Regions from separate parts of the Kitasatospora sp. NPDC001683 genome, predicted to be linked through region 1. Evidence: riboswitches for the same ligand, from Rfam matches in the RefSeq annotation. Region 1 holds a riboswitch; the other holds the start of a gene.
The links. A riboswitch is a leader RNA that binds a small molecule or an ion and turns the genes downstream of it on or off. The one in region 1 is predicted to bind S-adenosylmethionine.
Positions count from the first base shown of each region.

Region 2: linked by a shared signal. The riboswitch ahead of thrC (threonine synthase) and the one ahead of ACWCYO_RS19035 (aminotransferase class V-fold PLP-dependent enzyme) in region 1 are both predicted to bind S-adenosylmethionine.

Region 1 is NZ_JBSFGK010000032.1:10,384-17,824, forward strand. Features, by position in the region: gene qcrB (cytochrome bc1 complex cytochrome b subunit) at 1-740, opposite strand, end outside; gene qcrA (cytochrome bc1 complex Rieske iron-sulfur subunit) at 737-1,789, opposite strand; gene qcrC (cytochrome bc1 complex diheme cytochrome c subunit) at 1,798-2,607, opposite strand; gene ctaE (aa3-type cytochrome oxidase subunit III) at 2,795-3,415, opposite strand; gene ACWCYO_RS19025 (DNA-binding transcriptional response regulator) at 3,810-4,235, shown strand; gene trpD (anthranilate phosphoribosyltransferase) at 4,356-5,432, shown strand; SAM riboswitch class IV at 5,791-5,908, shown strand; gene ACWCYO_RS19035 (aminotransferase class V-fold PLP-dependent enzyme) at 5,961-7,337, shown strand; gene ACWCYO_RS19040 (Lrp/AsnC ligand binding domain-containing protein) at 7,341-7,441, opposite strand, start outside.
Region 2 is NZ_JBSFGK010000100.1:18,836-26,276, forward strand. Features, by position in the region: gene groL (chaperonin GroEL) at 1-1,280, opposite strand, end outside; gene ACWCYO_RS34235 (cold-shock protein) at 1,649-1,852, opposite strand; gene ACWCYO_RS34240 (MoaD/ThiS family protein) at 2,435-2,713, opposite strand; gene thrC (threonine synthase) at 2,743-4,050, opposite strand; SAM riboswitch class I at 4,068-4,203, opposite strand; gene ACWCYO_RS34250 (glucosyl-3-phosphoglycerate synthase) at 4,347-5,351, shown strand; gene ACWCYO_RS34255 (alpha,alpha-trehalose-phosphate synthase (UDP-forming)) at 5,390-6,883, shown strand; gene otsB (trehalose-phosphatase) at 6,870-7,441, opposite strand, start outside.

The sequences.
Region 1 (7,441 bases):
TAGAAGACCAGGATCAGGTGCGCCACCAGCAGGCCGAGCATGATGCCCGGGATCAGCAGCACGTGGATGGTGAAGAAGCGCGGGATGATGTCGTGGCCGGGGAACTCGCCCCCGTACAGGAACATCTGGATGTAGGTGCCCACCAGCGGGACGGCGAGGATCGCGCCTTCCATGAAGCGGATACCGGTACCCGACAGCAGGTCGTCCGGCAGCGAGTAGCCGAAGAAGCCGTCGAACATGCCCAGGACCAGCAGCAGGAAGCCGAAGACCCAGTTGATCTCGCGCGGCTTGCGGAACGCGCCGGTGAAGAAGACGCGCATCATGTGCACGAGCATCGCGGCCACGAAGACCAGGGCGGCCCAGTGGTGGATCTGGCGGATCAGCAGACCGCCGCGGACCTCGAAGCTGATGTCCAGCGTCGACGCGTACGCCTCGGACATGCCGATGCCCTTGAGCGGGACGTACGAGCCGTTGTAGATGACCTCGCCCATGGAGGGCTTGAAGAACAGCGTCAGGTAGACGCCGGTCAGGATGATGATGATGAACGTGTAGAGGCAGATCTCGCCCAGCATGAAGGACCAGTGGTCCGGGAAGATCTTCCGCAGGTTGGCCTTGGCGAGGGAGTAGATCCCCAGCCGGCCGTCCGTCCAGTCAGCCGCGGCCTCCCACTTGTTGGCGGGGTTGGCACGCGTGCTGGAGGGCTTGGCGGCACCGGTCGTGGTGCTGCTCGCGCTACTCATCGAGCACGCTCCCAGAAGCTCGGGCCGACAGGCTTCTCGAAGTCGCCGGTGGCGACCAGGTTGCCCTTGTCGTCAGTGGTGATCTTCAGCTGCGGCAGCGGGTGGCCGGCCGGGCCGAAGATGACGCGCGCGCCGTCCGCCAGGTCGAAGGTCGACTGGTGGCAGGGGCAGAGCGCGTGGTGGGTCTGCTGCTCGTACAGGCTGATCGGGCAGCCGACGTGGGTGCAGATCTTGGAGTAGGCGAGGATGCCCTCGAAGCCGAGGTCCCTGGACTTGTCGTCCTTGATGTCCTCCGGCGCGATGCGCACCAGCATCAGGGCGTCCTTGGCGATGCGCTGCTGGAAGTCCTCGTCGTGGGTGGTCAGACCCTCCGGCATGGCGAAGGTCAGCGAGCCGACCACGAGGTCCTCGGGCTTCATCGGCTGCATGGTGCTCATGTTGACGAGCGCCAGCGGCTTGGCCGGGGTGGCCTCGCGCCAGCCCGTCTCCTGGAGCTTCTTCTCCGGCAGCGGGCCCAGGTCGCGGAGCAGGACCACGCCGGAGAGCGGGACCAGCGCCATCGACCCGATGAGGGTGTTGCGGATCATCTTGCGGCGACCGAAGCCGGACTCGGCGGCACCGGTCTTGAACTGCTCGATGACGTCGTTGCGGACCTCGTCGGAGGCCTCGATCGGGTGACGCTCGGACGGCATCTCGACGTCCGACATCAGGGTGCGGGCCCAGTGGACCGCGCCCGCGCCGATCAGGAACAGCGCGACGCCCAGGGTCAGGCCGAGCGCGAAGTTCAGCGCGCTGACGTGACCGAGCGGGAAGATGTAGACGATCTTGTCCGGGTCGATGGCCACGTACGAGGCGATGAAGCCCACGGTGGCGAGCATCGAGATCACGAACATCAGCGAGACCTGGCGCTCGGCGCGCTTGGCGGCCCGCTCGTCGATGTCGGTGCGTCGGGGCTCGTGGGCCGGCAGGCCCGGGTCGGCGAACGGGTTGCCGTGGTCGGCCACCTCGCCGGCGGAGCCGTGCGGCTCCGGGAGCTTCTCTTCTGACATGTCGTGGCTCATGACTTCTTGGCCTTGGTGGTGTGGGCGGCGACCCAGATCGCGACCGCGATGAGCGTGCCGAGGCCGAAGATCCAGCCGAACAGACCCTCGGTCACCGGACCGAGGCTGCCCAGGGTGAGACCGCCGGGGTTGGGCTCATCGTTGGTGGTGTGGCGGACGAAGGCCACGATCTGCTTCTTCTGCTCCTCGGGCATGGTGCTGTCCGGGAACGACGGCATGTTCTGCGGGCCGGTCTGCATGGCCTCGTAGATGTGCTTGGCGTCCACGCCCTCCAGCGACGGGGCGTACTTGCCCTTGGTCAGGGCACCGCCCTGGCCCGCGAAGTTGTGGCACTGGGCGCAGTTGGTGCGGAACAGCTCGCCACCCTTGGAGATGTCATCGGGGTTGGTCGAGGTGTACTGCTCCGGCTTCGGGGCGATCGGGCCGGGGCCGAGCGACTCGATGTACGCGGCGAGCTGGTCGATCTCGCCCTGGGTGTAGATCTTCGGTTTGCGCGGCACCTGGGCGCCGGGCTGCTGGGCCGGCATGCGGCCGGTGCCGACCTGGAAGTCGACGGCAGCGGAGCCCACGCCGACCAGGCTCGGACCCTCGCTGCTGCCCTGGCCGTTGATGCCGTGGCAGGAGGAGCAGCCCACGGCGAAGAGCCTCTTGCCCTCATCGATCGCGAGCGACTGCGCGGCGACGTCGGCCTGCGCCTTGTCGGCGGGCGCGAACGCGGCGTACAGCCCCCCGGTTGCCGCCAGGGCGAGAAGTAGGACGACCAGCGCCGCCAATGGGTGGCGCCGTCGTGCGGAGAGCTTTTTCACGGAATAACCCCGGTGTCAGGATCTGGTCGACTGGTGGGTGCACCCGGCGGCCGGTCTGGCCGGCACGAGGCTGCCTGTCCAAGGCTGCGCGCGCGGTCGGTCGGTGGGAGCGTCGGCACCGGCAGAAGCGGCCCGTCGCCGGTGAGGGCGGGGGCCGCAGCCGGTGGCCAGCGACCTGATCAGCTGGTTACTTGATCAGGTAGATGGTCGCGAACAGGCCGATCCACACGACGTCGACGAAGTGCCAGTAGTAGGACACGACGATCGCGGCGGTGGCCTGCTCGTGCGTGAAGCGCTTGGCTGCGTACGTCCGTCCCAGGACCAGCAGGAAGGCGATCAGACCACCCGTCACGTGCAGACCGTGGAAGCCGGTGGTCAGGTAGAACACCGTGCCGTACGGGTCGGAGGACAGCGAGAGGCCGTCGTTCTTGACCAGCTCGGTGTACTCGTAGACCTGGCCGCCGATGAAGATCGCGCCCATGAAGAACGTGAGGATGAACCACCCGCGGAGCTTCTTCACGTCACCGCGCTCGGCGGCGAACACGCCGAGCTGGCAGGTGAGCGAGGAGAGCACCAGGATGGTGGTGTTGACCGAGGAGAACGTCACGTTGAGGGCGTGCGCCTTCTCGGTCCAGAACGCCGCTCCCTTGACGGAGCGGAGCGTGAAGTACATCGCGAAGAGGGCCGCGAAGAACATCAGCTCGGAACTGAGCCAGACGATCGTTCCGACGCTGACCATGTTCGGTCGATTGACCGATCCGTGCGCGTGCCCGGTTTCTGTTGCTGTTGCTGTCGCCACGACGGACATTATGTCGGTCCCTTATTCCGTCTTCACGTCGGGGGGTGTCCCTCGGAGTGTCCGGTGCGTGCGGTATGCCCGCTTGGCGGGCGACGGGGTGTCCGCACGGGGGCTGAGCAGCGGCGTGTCCCTTTTCTGACGGTTCCTCGGGCGGGGTGCTACCCCCTTGCCCGGCGCGTCGCCGCACGGACGGGGCGGCTCGGGTTGTAGGGGAGAGGACGCCGCATCGGCCGTACGGGTGGACCGGGAGGGTCCGGGTGACGGGGCGTCCTCCGGGTGGGTGAGCCGCGGGCGCGGCGGCTTGAGGAGGAACGTGCGCGAGGGGGACCGGCGACGGGGGAAACGGGAGTAGCATCCGGATCAGGTGAACGTGGTCCGGATCACACTTGAGGGAGCAGGGTCCATGGCGTACACGACCGACGAGTCGCTCACCGTCCTCGTCTACAGCGACGACCGCAACACCCGCGAGCAGGTGCTGACGGCACTCGGCCGTCGGCCTGCCGAGGATCTTCCGGAGCTGTCCTACCTCGAGTGCGCGACCACCCCCGCGGTGATCAAGGCGCTGGAGAAGGGCGGCATCGACCTCTGCGTGCTGGACGGCGAGGCGGTCCCGGCCGGCGGGCTCGGCCTCGGGCGCCAGCTCAAGGACGAGATCTACGGCTGCCCGCCGGTGCTGGTGCTGATCGGCCGGCCGCAGGACTCCTGGCTCGCCGCCTGGAGCCGGGCCGATGCCGCGATCTCCCACCCGGTGGACCCGGTGGCGCTGGCCGGGGCGGTCGCCACCCTGCTGCGGGCACGGCTGGCCAAGCGGGCCCCGGTCGCACGCTGAGCGAGGGCGTCTCAGTACTAGAGAAGGCAGGGGCCCGGGCGCCCCGCCGCTCGATAGGCTGGCTCCATCCGTACGGACGTCCCCCCGCAGCGGGGGAACCGACAACAGCTGGAGTCAGCCATGGTGAACGTGAACCCTGCGAACGGTGGTACCGACCCCGCGCAGGTGGTCCGCACCTGGCCGGACCTCCTGGCGGCACTGTTGAAGGGGGAGGACCTCGACCGCTCCTCCACCGCGTGGGCGATGGACCGGATCATGAGCGGCGAGGCGTCCCCCGTCCAGGTGGCCGGGTTCATGGTGGCGCTGCGGGCCAAGGGCGAGACGGTGGACGAGATCGCCGGTCTGGTCGACGCGATGTACCAGCACGCCGAGCCGCTGGACATCCCCGGCCCGGCGGTCGACATCGTCGGCACCGGCGGCGACCGGGCGAAGACCGTCAACATCTCCACCATGTCGGCGATCGTCGCGGCGGCCGCCGGGGCCAAGGTGGTCAAGCACGGCAACCGGGCCGCCTCCTCCTCCAGCGGCTCCTCGGACGTGCTGGAGAAGCTCGGGGTGGCGCTGGACCTGTCGGCCCGGCGGGTGGCCGAGGTCGCCGAGGAGGTCGGACTCACCTTCTGCTTCGCGGCGAGGTTCCACCCCTCGATGCGGCACGCCGCCACCGCCCGGCGCGACCTCGGGGTGCCGACCGCCTTCAACATCCTCGGCCCGCTGACCAACCCGGCGAAGGTCACCGCGCACGCGATCGGCTGCTTCGACACCCGGCTCGCCGGACTGATCGCGGGGGTGCTCGCCCGGCGCGGGGCGACGGCGCTGGTGTTCCGCGGCGACGACGGGCTGGACGAACTGACCATCACCACCACCTCGCGGGTGTGGGTGGTGCGCGACGGGGCGGTCACCGAGACCACCTTCGATCCGCGGGACGTCGGCATCGAGCTGGTCGGCATCGAGGCGCTGCGCGGGGCCGACGCCGCGTACAACGCCGAGGTCGCGCGCCGGCTGCTGGCCGGGGAGCGCGGGCCGGTGCGGGACGCCGTCCTGCTGAACACGGCGTCGGCGCTGGTCGCGCTGGACCTCGGCGACGCGCCGCTGACGGAGCAGCTCGCGGCGGGCATGGCCCGGGCGGCCGAGGCGATCGACTCGGGCGCGGCGCAGGACCTGCTGCGGCGCTGGTCGGAGGCCACCAGCCGGATCTGAGACGGCAGTTGAGGGCCCGTGGCGATTGGTCGGTACGGGCCCTTTGCGCGCCCCGAGCCGAAGGGGCGCGCCGGTGCCGAGAGTTGAGGAGTGACAAGCGAGGTACGAGCGCCGGAGCGACGAGCGTCGGCGCCGGGTTCGAGCGCCTGGCGATTGGTCGGTGCGGGCCCTTTGCGCGCCTCGAGCCGAAGGGGCGCGCCGGTGCCGAGAGTTGAGGAGTGACAAGCGAGGTACGAGCGCCGGAGCGACGAGCGTCGGCGCCGGGTTCGAGCGCCCCGGAGGCGAGCGGGCGAGAACACTGTCCGGATGGTGGATGCCCGTTTGACCCTCCGACGTACCCGACCTAGAGTCTGGGCCAGGTCATGAGTGACAGCGCCAAGCCCCAGCTGGCTGTCCGGCAACCCTCCGTCCGTGGCGGGGTGCCCTGGGTGAGGACCGGGTCGCCGGGCAGGCCGTCCGCGCGACAAGCGCGGACGCCGGACGACCAGCACTCCCGGGGTCCCTCACCCCTCGAAGGAGTGCATCCTCATGTCCCTCTCCACCGAAGTCTTCGCCCCGCTCGCCGTCCTCGGCCACGACGTCCAGGTGCCGCTCGCCAGCGGTGAGAAGGTGGGCTACGCGGCGCTCGACTACGCGGCCAGCGCGCCGGCGCTCCAGCGGGTCTGGGACGACGTCGCCGCCTACGCCCCGTACTACGGCAGCGTGCACCGCGGCGCCGGGTACCTGTCGCAGCTGTCCACCGACCTGTTCGAGCAGAGCCGCCGTACCGTCGCCGAGTTCCTCGACCTGCGCGAGGGTGACCAGGTGGTCTTCACCCGCGCCACCACCGACTCGCTCAACCTGCTGGCCGCCGCCGTGCCGGCCGGCACCCGGGTGTTCGCCTTCGAGACCGAGCACCACGCCTCGCTGCTGCCCTGGGCGCACGCCGGGCTGGAGGTCAGCTACCTGCGGGCGCCGCGCTCGCGGGCCGAGGCGGTGGCCGCGCTGGAGGCGGCGCTCGCCGGGGCGCCCGAGGGGCCGAAGCTGCTGTGCGTCACCGGTGCCTCCAACGTGACCGGCGAGCTGTGGCCGGTCGCCGAGCTGACCGCGAGCGCGCACCGGCACGGCGCCCGGGTGGTGCTGGACGCCGCCCAGCTGGCCCCGCACCACCGGGTTTCGGTGCGCGAGCTGGACGTCGACTGGATCGCCTTCTCCGGTCACAAGCTGTACGCGCCGTTCGGCGCCGGGGTGCTCGCCGGGCGGGCGGACTGGCTGGACGCGGCCGAGCCGTACCTGGCCGGCGGCGGGGCGACCCGGACGGTCGCCCGGGAGCTGGACGGCTCGGTGGCGGTGCAGTGGCACACCGGTCCGGCCCGGCACGAGGCTGGCTCGCCGAACGTCATCGGCGCCTACGCGATCGCCTCGGCCTGCCGGGCGCTGACCGAGGCCGGCTTCGACGCGTTGGAGGCCCGGGAGCGGCAGCTGGTCGAGCGGCTGACGGCGGGGCTGGCGGAGATTCCGCAGGTCAAGGTGCTGAACCTGTTCGGCGAGGGCTCCGCCCGGGTGGGCGTGCTGTCCTTCGTGGTCCGGGACTGGAACAGCTCGCACTTCTCGGCCGCGCTGTCCGCCGAGTACGGCATCGGGGTGCGCGACGGGCTGTTCTGCGCCCACCCGCTGGTGCGGACCCTGCTCGGTGAGGAGTCCGGCGTGGCTCCCGGTCCAGTCTCTGTGTGCGGGGCGCCCGAGCCCTCGCTGCCGGGGGAGCGCAGCCTGAACGCGATCCGGGTGAGCTTCGGGGCCGGCACGCCGGACGAGCACATCGAGCGCTTCCTGACCGCCGTGCGCGAGCTGGTCACCGACGGCGCGGCGTGGAACTACCGCAACGAGGGCGGCCGTTGCGTCGCCGACAGCCGCCGTGACGGCTGACGGTCACTCGTCCAGGCCGAGGGCGAACGCCGCTTCCAGGTCGTGCTGGGAGTAGGTGCGGAAGGCGATCTGGGTCTCGGTGTGGGCCACGCCCGGGACCTTGT
Region 2 (7,441 bases), on a different contig from region 1:
AGCTTGTCGAAGGCGACACCGGCCTGCAGCAGGGCGACGCCACCACCGGCGACGATGCCCTCCTCGACGGCGGCCTTGGCGTTGCGGACGGCGTCCTCGATGCGGTGCTTGCGCTCCTTGAGCTCCACCTCGGTGGCCGCGCCGGCCTTGATGACGGCCACGCCGCCGGCCAGCTTGGCGAGGCGCTCCTGGAGCTTCTCGCGGTCGTAGTCCGAGTCGCTGTTCTCGATCTCGGCGCGGATCTGGTTCACGCGACCGGCGACCTGCTCGCTGTCGCCGCCACCGTCGACGATGGTGGTCTCGTCCTTGGTGATGACCACCTTGCGGGCGGTGCCCAGCAGGTCGATGCCGGCGTTCTCCAGCTTGAGGCCGACCTCCTCGGAGATCACGGTGCCACCGGTGAGGATGGCGATGTCGCCGAGCATGGCCTTGCGGCGGTCGCCGAAGCCCGGGGCCTTGACGGCGACGGACTTGAAGGTGCCGCGGATCTTGTTCACGACCAGGGTCGACAGGGCCTCGCCCTCGACGTCCTCGGCGATGATGACGAGCGGCTTGCCGCTCTGCATGACCTTCTCCAGCAGCGGGAGCAGGTCCTTGACCGAGCCGATCTTGGAGTTGGCGATGAGGATGTACGGGTCCTCGAAGGTCGCCTCCATGCGCTCCAGGTCGGTGGCGAAGTAGGCGGAGATGTAGCCCTTGTCGAAGCGCATGCCCTCGGTGAGCTCGAGCTCCAGGCCGAAGGTGTTGCTCTCCTCGACGGTGATGACGCCTTCCTTGCCGACCTTGTCCATGGCCTCGGCGATCAGCTCGCCGATCTGGGTGTCAGCGGCGGAGATGGAGGCGGTGGAGGCGATCTGCTCCTTGGTCTCCACGTCCTTGGCCTGGGCCAGCAGCTGGTCCGAGACGGCGGCGACGGCCTTCTCGATGCCGCGCTTCAGAGCCATCGGGTTGGCGCCGGCGGCGACGTTGCGCAGACCCTCGCGAACCAGGGCCTGGGCGAGCACGGTGGCGGTGGTGGTGCCGTCACCCGCGACGTCGTCCGTCTTCTTGGCGACCTCCTTGACGAGCTCCGCGCCGATCTTCTCGTACGGGTCCTCGAGCTCGATCTCCTTGGCGATGGAGACACCGTCGTTGGTGATCGTGGGGGCGCCCCACTTCTTCTCCAGCACGACGTTGCGACCCTTGGGGCCGAGCGTGACCTTCACTGCGTCGGCGAGCTGGTTCATGCCACGCTCAAGGCCGCGGCGAGCTTCCTCATCAAAGGCGATGATCTTGGCCATCTGAAGTGGTCCTCCGGGACACGGTCGACTGCTCGGACCAAGGGGTGCCCGCGACGGACGGCCCTGGTGTGCGGGGGTCCATTCCCCTACCGCTCCCGGGGGCCTCACCGACCCGGTCCGCTGTCACTCTCACGCTGTGAGTGCTAACGCCAATGATTAGCACTCCGGGTGGTCGAGTGCAAGCCCAATCGCCAACCCGCGAGCCGCCGTCCGGGCCCGCGCCGGTGCCCGTCCGGGCCCGCGCGGGAACGCGAACGGGCCCGCGCGGGAACGCGAACGGGCCCGTACGACGCGTGTCGTACGGGCCCGTCGAGAAGCGAGTGGTCCACCAGCCGTGGGCCGCGCCGAGCTCCTGGAGCCGGAAGGGGTCAGACCGCCGCGCGGACCATGTCCGCCTGCGGGCCCTTCTGTCCCTGGGAGATCTCGAACTCGACCCGCTGGCCCTCCTCGAGGGTGCGGTAGCCGTCCATCTGGATCGCGCTGTAGTGGACGAAGACGTCCGCACCACCGTCGACCGCGATGAAGCCGTAGCCCTTCTCCGCGTTGAACCACTTGACGGTGCCCTGAGCCATTCCGAACTCCCCTAGTGCTGTGCTGGCCCTTCACGGGCCCGCAGGTCGCGGGCCCGGGTCTGGTTTGGAGGCCGGCCCGGGGAACCCCCCCTGAGCGCAGCCGTGCACGCCGCAATCCTCCGCACGGGAACACCGGAAGGCTTCCGTGAGCGGGCGATTACGTCGACCGCCGCTGAATGTATCCGGATCGACGCCCTCTGCAACAGGGCCAATCGCCGGGAATTCCTCGCCCCCGCCAAGAGACAAGACCGAGCAAAACGGAAGGAAGTCGGCATTCCACGCCGGACATAGCGGACGAATTACCCAAATGCCCGCAGGAATTCTGACATCGGCCTGACATGTTTCACGGCCCGGTCCCCGGGCCCGTCCCAGCCTCCGGACGACCTCCGGCGAAGCACCCCGCGGGCCGGAAGGGAAGCCCTTTTCCCAGCAGAGCCACACTCTACTCCGACTTGACCCGGAAATATTCCCGCCGAAAATGCAGGCGGCCGCCCGCACCTACGGAGAGTGGAATTCCGTAGGTGCGGGCGGCCGGGAAGCCGTTCGAAGCGGGTCAGGAGGGCCGGGAGCGGCCGGAACGGCTCAGCAGCCGCCGGCCACCGCCGGAATGATCGAGACGCTGGCGCCGTCCTTGATCGCGGTACCCAGGCCTTCGGCGAACCGCACGTCGTCGTCGTTCACGTACACGTTCACGAAGCGGCGCAGCTTGCCCGTGTCGTCCAGGATGCGGGCGGAGATGCCCGCGTGGTTCTCCTCCAGGTCGGCGATGACCTCGGCCAGGGTGGAGCCCTCGGCGGTCACCTCGGCGGCGCCGCCGGTGTAGGTGCGCAGGATGGTGGGGATGCGGACGTTGGCGCTCATGGCTCTCCTAGCGGGGGGGTGGGGGTGGTTCAGGCGGACGCGAGGCCGGCGGCGCGGAAGGAGTCCAGCGTCGGGCTGATGACGGCGGTCATCCCGGCCCCGGAGACGGCGTCCAGCGTCTTCAGGCCGTCGCCGGTGTTGATCGCGACGGTCTCCTTGGCCGGGTCCAGCTGACCGGTCTCGACCAGCTTCTTCAGCACGCCGACCGTCACCCCGCCCGCGGTCTCGGCGAAGACGCCCTCGGTCCGGGCCAGCAGCCGGATCGCCGCCACGACCTCCGCGTCCGTGACGTCCTCGACCGCGCCGCCCGTCCGACGGGCGATGTCCAGCACGTACGGGCCGTCCGCCGGGTTGCCGATCGCCAGCGACTTGGCGATGGTGTCCGGCTTCACCGGCTTGATCACGTCGCGGCCGGCCTTGAACGCCGCCGACACCGGCGAGCAGCCCGCCGCCTGGGCCCCGAAGATCCGGTACGGCCGGTCCTCCACCAGACCCAGCTTGATCAGCTCCTGCAGCCCCTTGTCGATCTTCGTCAGCTGCGAGCCCGAGGCGATCGGGATGACGATCTGCTCCGGCAGCCGCCAGCCCAGCTGCTCGCAGATCTCGTACGCCAGCGTCTTGGAGCCCTCGCCGTAGTACGGCCGCAGGTTGACGTTGACGAAACCCCAGCCCTCGCCGGCCGGGTCCCCGATCAGCTCCGAGCAGAAGCGGTTCACGTCGTCGTAGTTGCCCTCGATGCCCACCAGCTCGCCGCCGTACACCCCGGCCATCACGACCTTGCCCTGCTCCAGGTCGTGCGGGATGAACACGCAGGAGCGGAACCCGGCCCGGGCCGCCGCCGCGCCCACCGCACCGGCCAGGTTGCCGGTCGAGGAGCAGGACAGCGTGGTGTAGCCGAACGCCCGGGCGGCCTCGATCGCGCAGGCCACCACCCGGTCCTTGAACGAGTGCGTCGGGTTGCCGGAGTCGTCCTTCACGTGCAGCTGCGCGGTGAACCCGAGCTCCCGCCCCAGGTTGTCCGCCTTCACCAGCGGGGTCCAGCCGGGGTTCAGATTGGGCTTGGAAGCCACGTCGGCCGGCACCGGCAGCAGCGGCGCGTAGCGCCAGATCGACGCGGGACCGGACTCGATCCGCTTGCGCAGCTCCTCGGCGCGCTCGCTGCCGAACTCGTAGGCGATCTCCAGCGGCCCGAAGCACTCCAGGCAGGCGAAGTTCGGGCCGAGCGGGAAGCGGGTGCCGCACTCCCGACAGGACAGCGCGGCGGCGGGGCCGAGGTCGACGGGTGGGAGTCCCCCCGGCCGAAGGCTGGGGGAGGGTGCGACGGTGTCGATAGCCATGATGGCGGAGGCCTCTCTCCTCATCTTCCCCGTGGCGCGGTCGCGCCACGGGCCGGAATTGGCACCTGTCCCGCCGGGGCCTGTCGACGACAGCCGAGCGAGAAGGTTGCCGGGACGTCAACGGGCCGTTCCCTCAGTCCCTCTGGATGAGCATGTGAAGTTATGGTTCAGCGGCGACCCCGGCGTGCAAAGGTCCGACCGCTGTACGAAGACTGTATCCGAAGGCGTCCAACCCGAAAGGGACCGTCCGCCAAGCGAGATGGCCCGTTCCACCTATCCCGCCGAGGAGAGTCACCGTGCCCGCCGAACCGACCCCCGCACTCCTCCCGCAGGCGGCGTCCTGGCTCCGCCGCCGCTCGTGGAGCGCGGCCGACCGGCCGGTGCACACCCTGCTGGAGGCCAAGCAGCGCACCGGCCGCACCGTCACCGTCGTCCTCCCCGCCCTCGACGAGGAGGCCACCGTCGGCGACATCGTCCGGACCATCCGCCGCGAGCTGGTCGAGCGGATCCCCCTCGTCGACGAACTCGTCGTGGTCGACTCCGGCTCCACCGACGCCACCGCCGCGGTCGCCGCCGAGGCGGGCGCCCGGGTGGAGCACCGCGACGCGATACTCCCCCGGCTGCCCGCCGTCCCCGGCAAGGGCGAGGTGCTCTGGCGCTCGCTGCTGGTCACCCACGGCGACATCGTCTGCTTCGTGGACGCCGACCTGCGCGAGTTCGACCCGGCCTTCGTCTCCGGCATCGTCGGCCCGCTGCTGACCGACGAGAACCTCCAGCTGGTCAAGGCCATGTACGACCGCCCCCTGGAGACCGAGAGCGGCGCGATCGTCCCGGCGGGCGGCGGCCGGGTCACCGAACTCGTCGCCCGCCCCCTGCTCAACCTCCACTGGCCCGAACTCGCCGGTTTCGTCCAGCCCCTCGGCGGCGAGTACGCGGCCCGCCGCTCACTGCTCGAACGGCTGCCCTTCCCCACCGGCTACGGCGTCGAACTCGGCCTGCTGGTCGACGCGTTGGAACTGGCCGGGCTGGACGCCCTGGCCCAGGTCGACGTCGGCGTCCGGCACCACCGCCACCAGGACGGCCAGGCCCTCGGCCGGATGGCCGCCACCATCTACCGCACCGCCCTCGAACGCCTCGACCGCACCCACCGCCTCAAGGCCTCCGCCGACCTGGTCCACCCCCACCTCACCCAGTTCACCCGCGACCCGGAGACCCGCGCCTTCACCGCCCACACCCACCCCGTGACGGCCCTGGAGCGCCCCCCGATGCACACCGTGCCCGAGTACGCCGCCCGACATTGAAACGTTTGCCACGCCGACCCCCCGGCAACGTACCAACCATGGGCGATCTCACGACCGAACGTTCGAGTGTGACCGGCACCGCCCCCGTCCTGGTGGCCTCCAACCGGGGACCGGTGTCGTTCAGCACCTCCGACGACGGCACGCTGACCCTGCGCCGCGGCGGCGGAGGCCTGGTCTCCGGCCTCTCCGCGATCGACGACCCCCACGCCGTCTGGGTCTGCGCCGCCCTCGGCGACGCCGACCGCCGGGCCGCGAGAGAAGCCCCCGACGGCCGCCTCGACCTGGCCGGCCACGAGGTCGGCAGCCAGGCCGTCCGGATGCTGGACATCGACCCGCAGACCTTCGCCCGCGCCTACAACGGCGTCGCCAACTCCACCCTGTGGTTCGTCCACCACCTGCTCTACGCGACCCCCACCGCGCCCTCCTTCGACGCCGGCTTCCGCACCGAGTGGGCCGCCTACCAGGCGTACAACACCGCCTTCGCCGAGGCCCTGGCCGCCGAAGCCGCCCCGAACGCCGCGGTCCTGGTCCAGGACTACCACCTCTCCCTCGTCCCGGCCCTGCTCCGCGAGACCCGGCCCGACCTGCGGATCGGCCACTTCTCCCACACCCCCTGGGCCCCGCCCGAGTACTACCGGCTGCTGCCCGACGACGTCGCCCGCGCCGTGCTCACCGGCATCCTCGGCGCCGACCGGGCCGGCTTCCTCACCGAACGCTGGGCCCGCGCCTTCGCCGCCTGCTGCGAGGACCTCCTCGGGGCGACCGTCGACCACAAGGAGCTCACCGTCACCCTCCCCCAGCCTTCGGCCGGGGGGACCCCCATCGGCCGCACCACCCGGCTCGGCGTCCACGCCCTCGGCGCCGACGCCGACTTCCTCCGCGAGCGCGCCCACCGCCCCGACGTCGACGAACGCCTCGCCGCCCTCCGTACGGCCGTCGGCGACCGCCGCACCATCGTCCGGGTCGACCGCACCGAGCTGAGCAAGAACATCGTCCGCGGCCTCCAGGCCTACCGGCACCTGCTCCGCACCCGCCCCGAGTGGCACGACCGGGTGGTCCACATCGCCTTCGCCTACCCGTCCCGCACCGACCTCGCCGAGTACCGCGACTACACCGCCGCCGTCCGGCGCCTCGCCGACGAGATCGACGAGGAATTCGCCACCCCCACCTGGCAACCGCTGATCCTGCACGTCAACGACGACTTCCCGCGCTCCCTGGCCGCCTACCGCCTGGCCGACGTCGCCCTGGTCAACCCGATCCGGGACGGCATGAACCTGGTCGCCAAGGAGGTCCCGGTGGTCTCCGACCGCGGCTGCGCCCTCGTCCTCTCCCGCGAGGCCGGCGCCCACTCCGAGCTGGGCGACGACGCCCTCACCGTCAACCCCTACGACGTCATCGCCACCGCCGAGGCGCTGCACACCGGTCTCAGCATGAGCCCGGAGGAACGCGCCGAGCGCACCAAGCGCCTCGCCGCCGCGGCCACCGCGCTCCCCCCGCAACAGTGGTTCCTCGACCAGCTCAACGAGCTCTGACCGCCTCCCCCAAGGCGGCCAACAGCTCCACCACGCCCTCGGGCCCGTCGACCACCAGATCCGCCCGGTCGGCGAGCTCGCGCACCGGCGCGTCCCCCACCGTCCCGGCGCACACCAGCAGCCCCGCCAAACCCTGCCCGCGCAGCTTCTCCACCGCCGCGAAGGCCGCCACGTCCCCCAGGTCGTCCCCCGCGTAGAGCACCGACCGCGCCCCGCGCTCGCGCAGGAAGCCGGTCAGCGCCGCCCCCTTGTCCACTCCCGGCGGCCGCAGCTCCAGCACCAGCCGCCCGGGCTCCACCACCAGCCCGTACTCGGCGGCCAAGTCCGCCACCGGCGCCCGCAACAGCTCCAACGCCACCTCCGGCGCCCCCGTGCGCCGGGTGTGCACCGCCACCGAGCGCCCCTTGTCCTCCACCCACGTCCCCTCGGGCGCCCCCACCCGCTCCAACACCCCCGGCAACGCCGCCCGCACCCCCGCGACCCCCGGATGCACCTCCGGCGCCGTCACCACACCCCCCTCCCACCGCTCGGCCCCGTAGTGCCCCAGCACCACCAGCC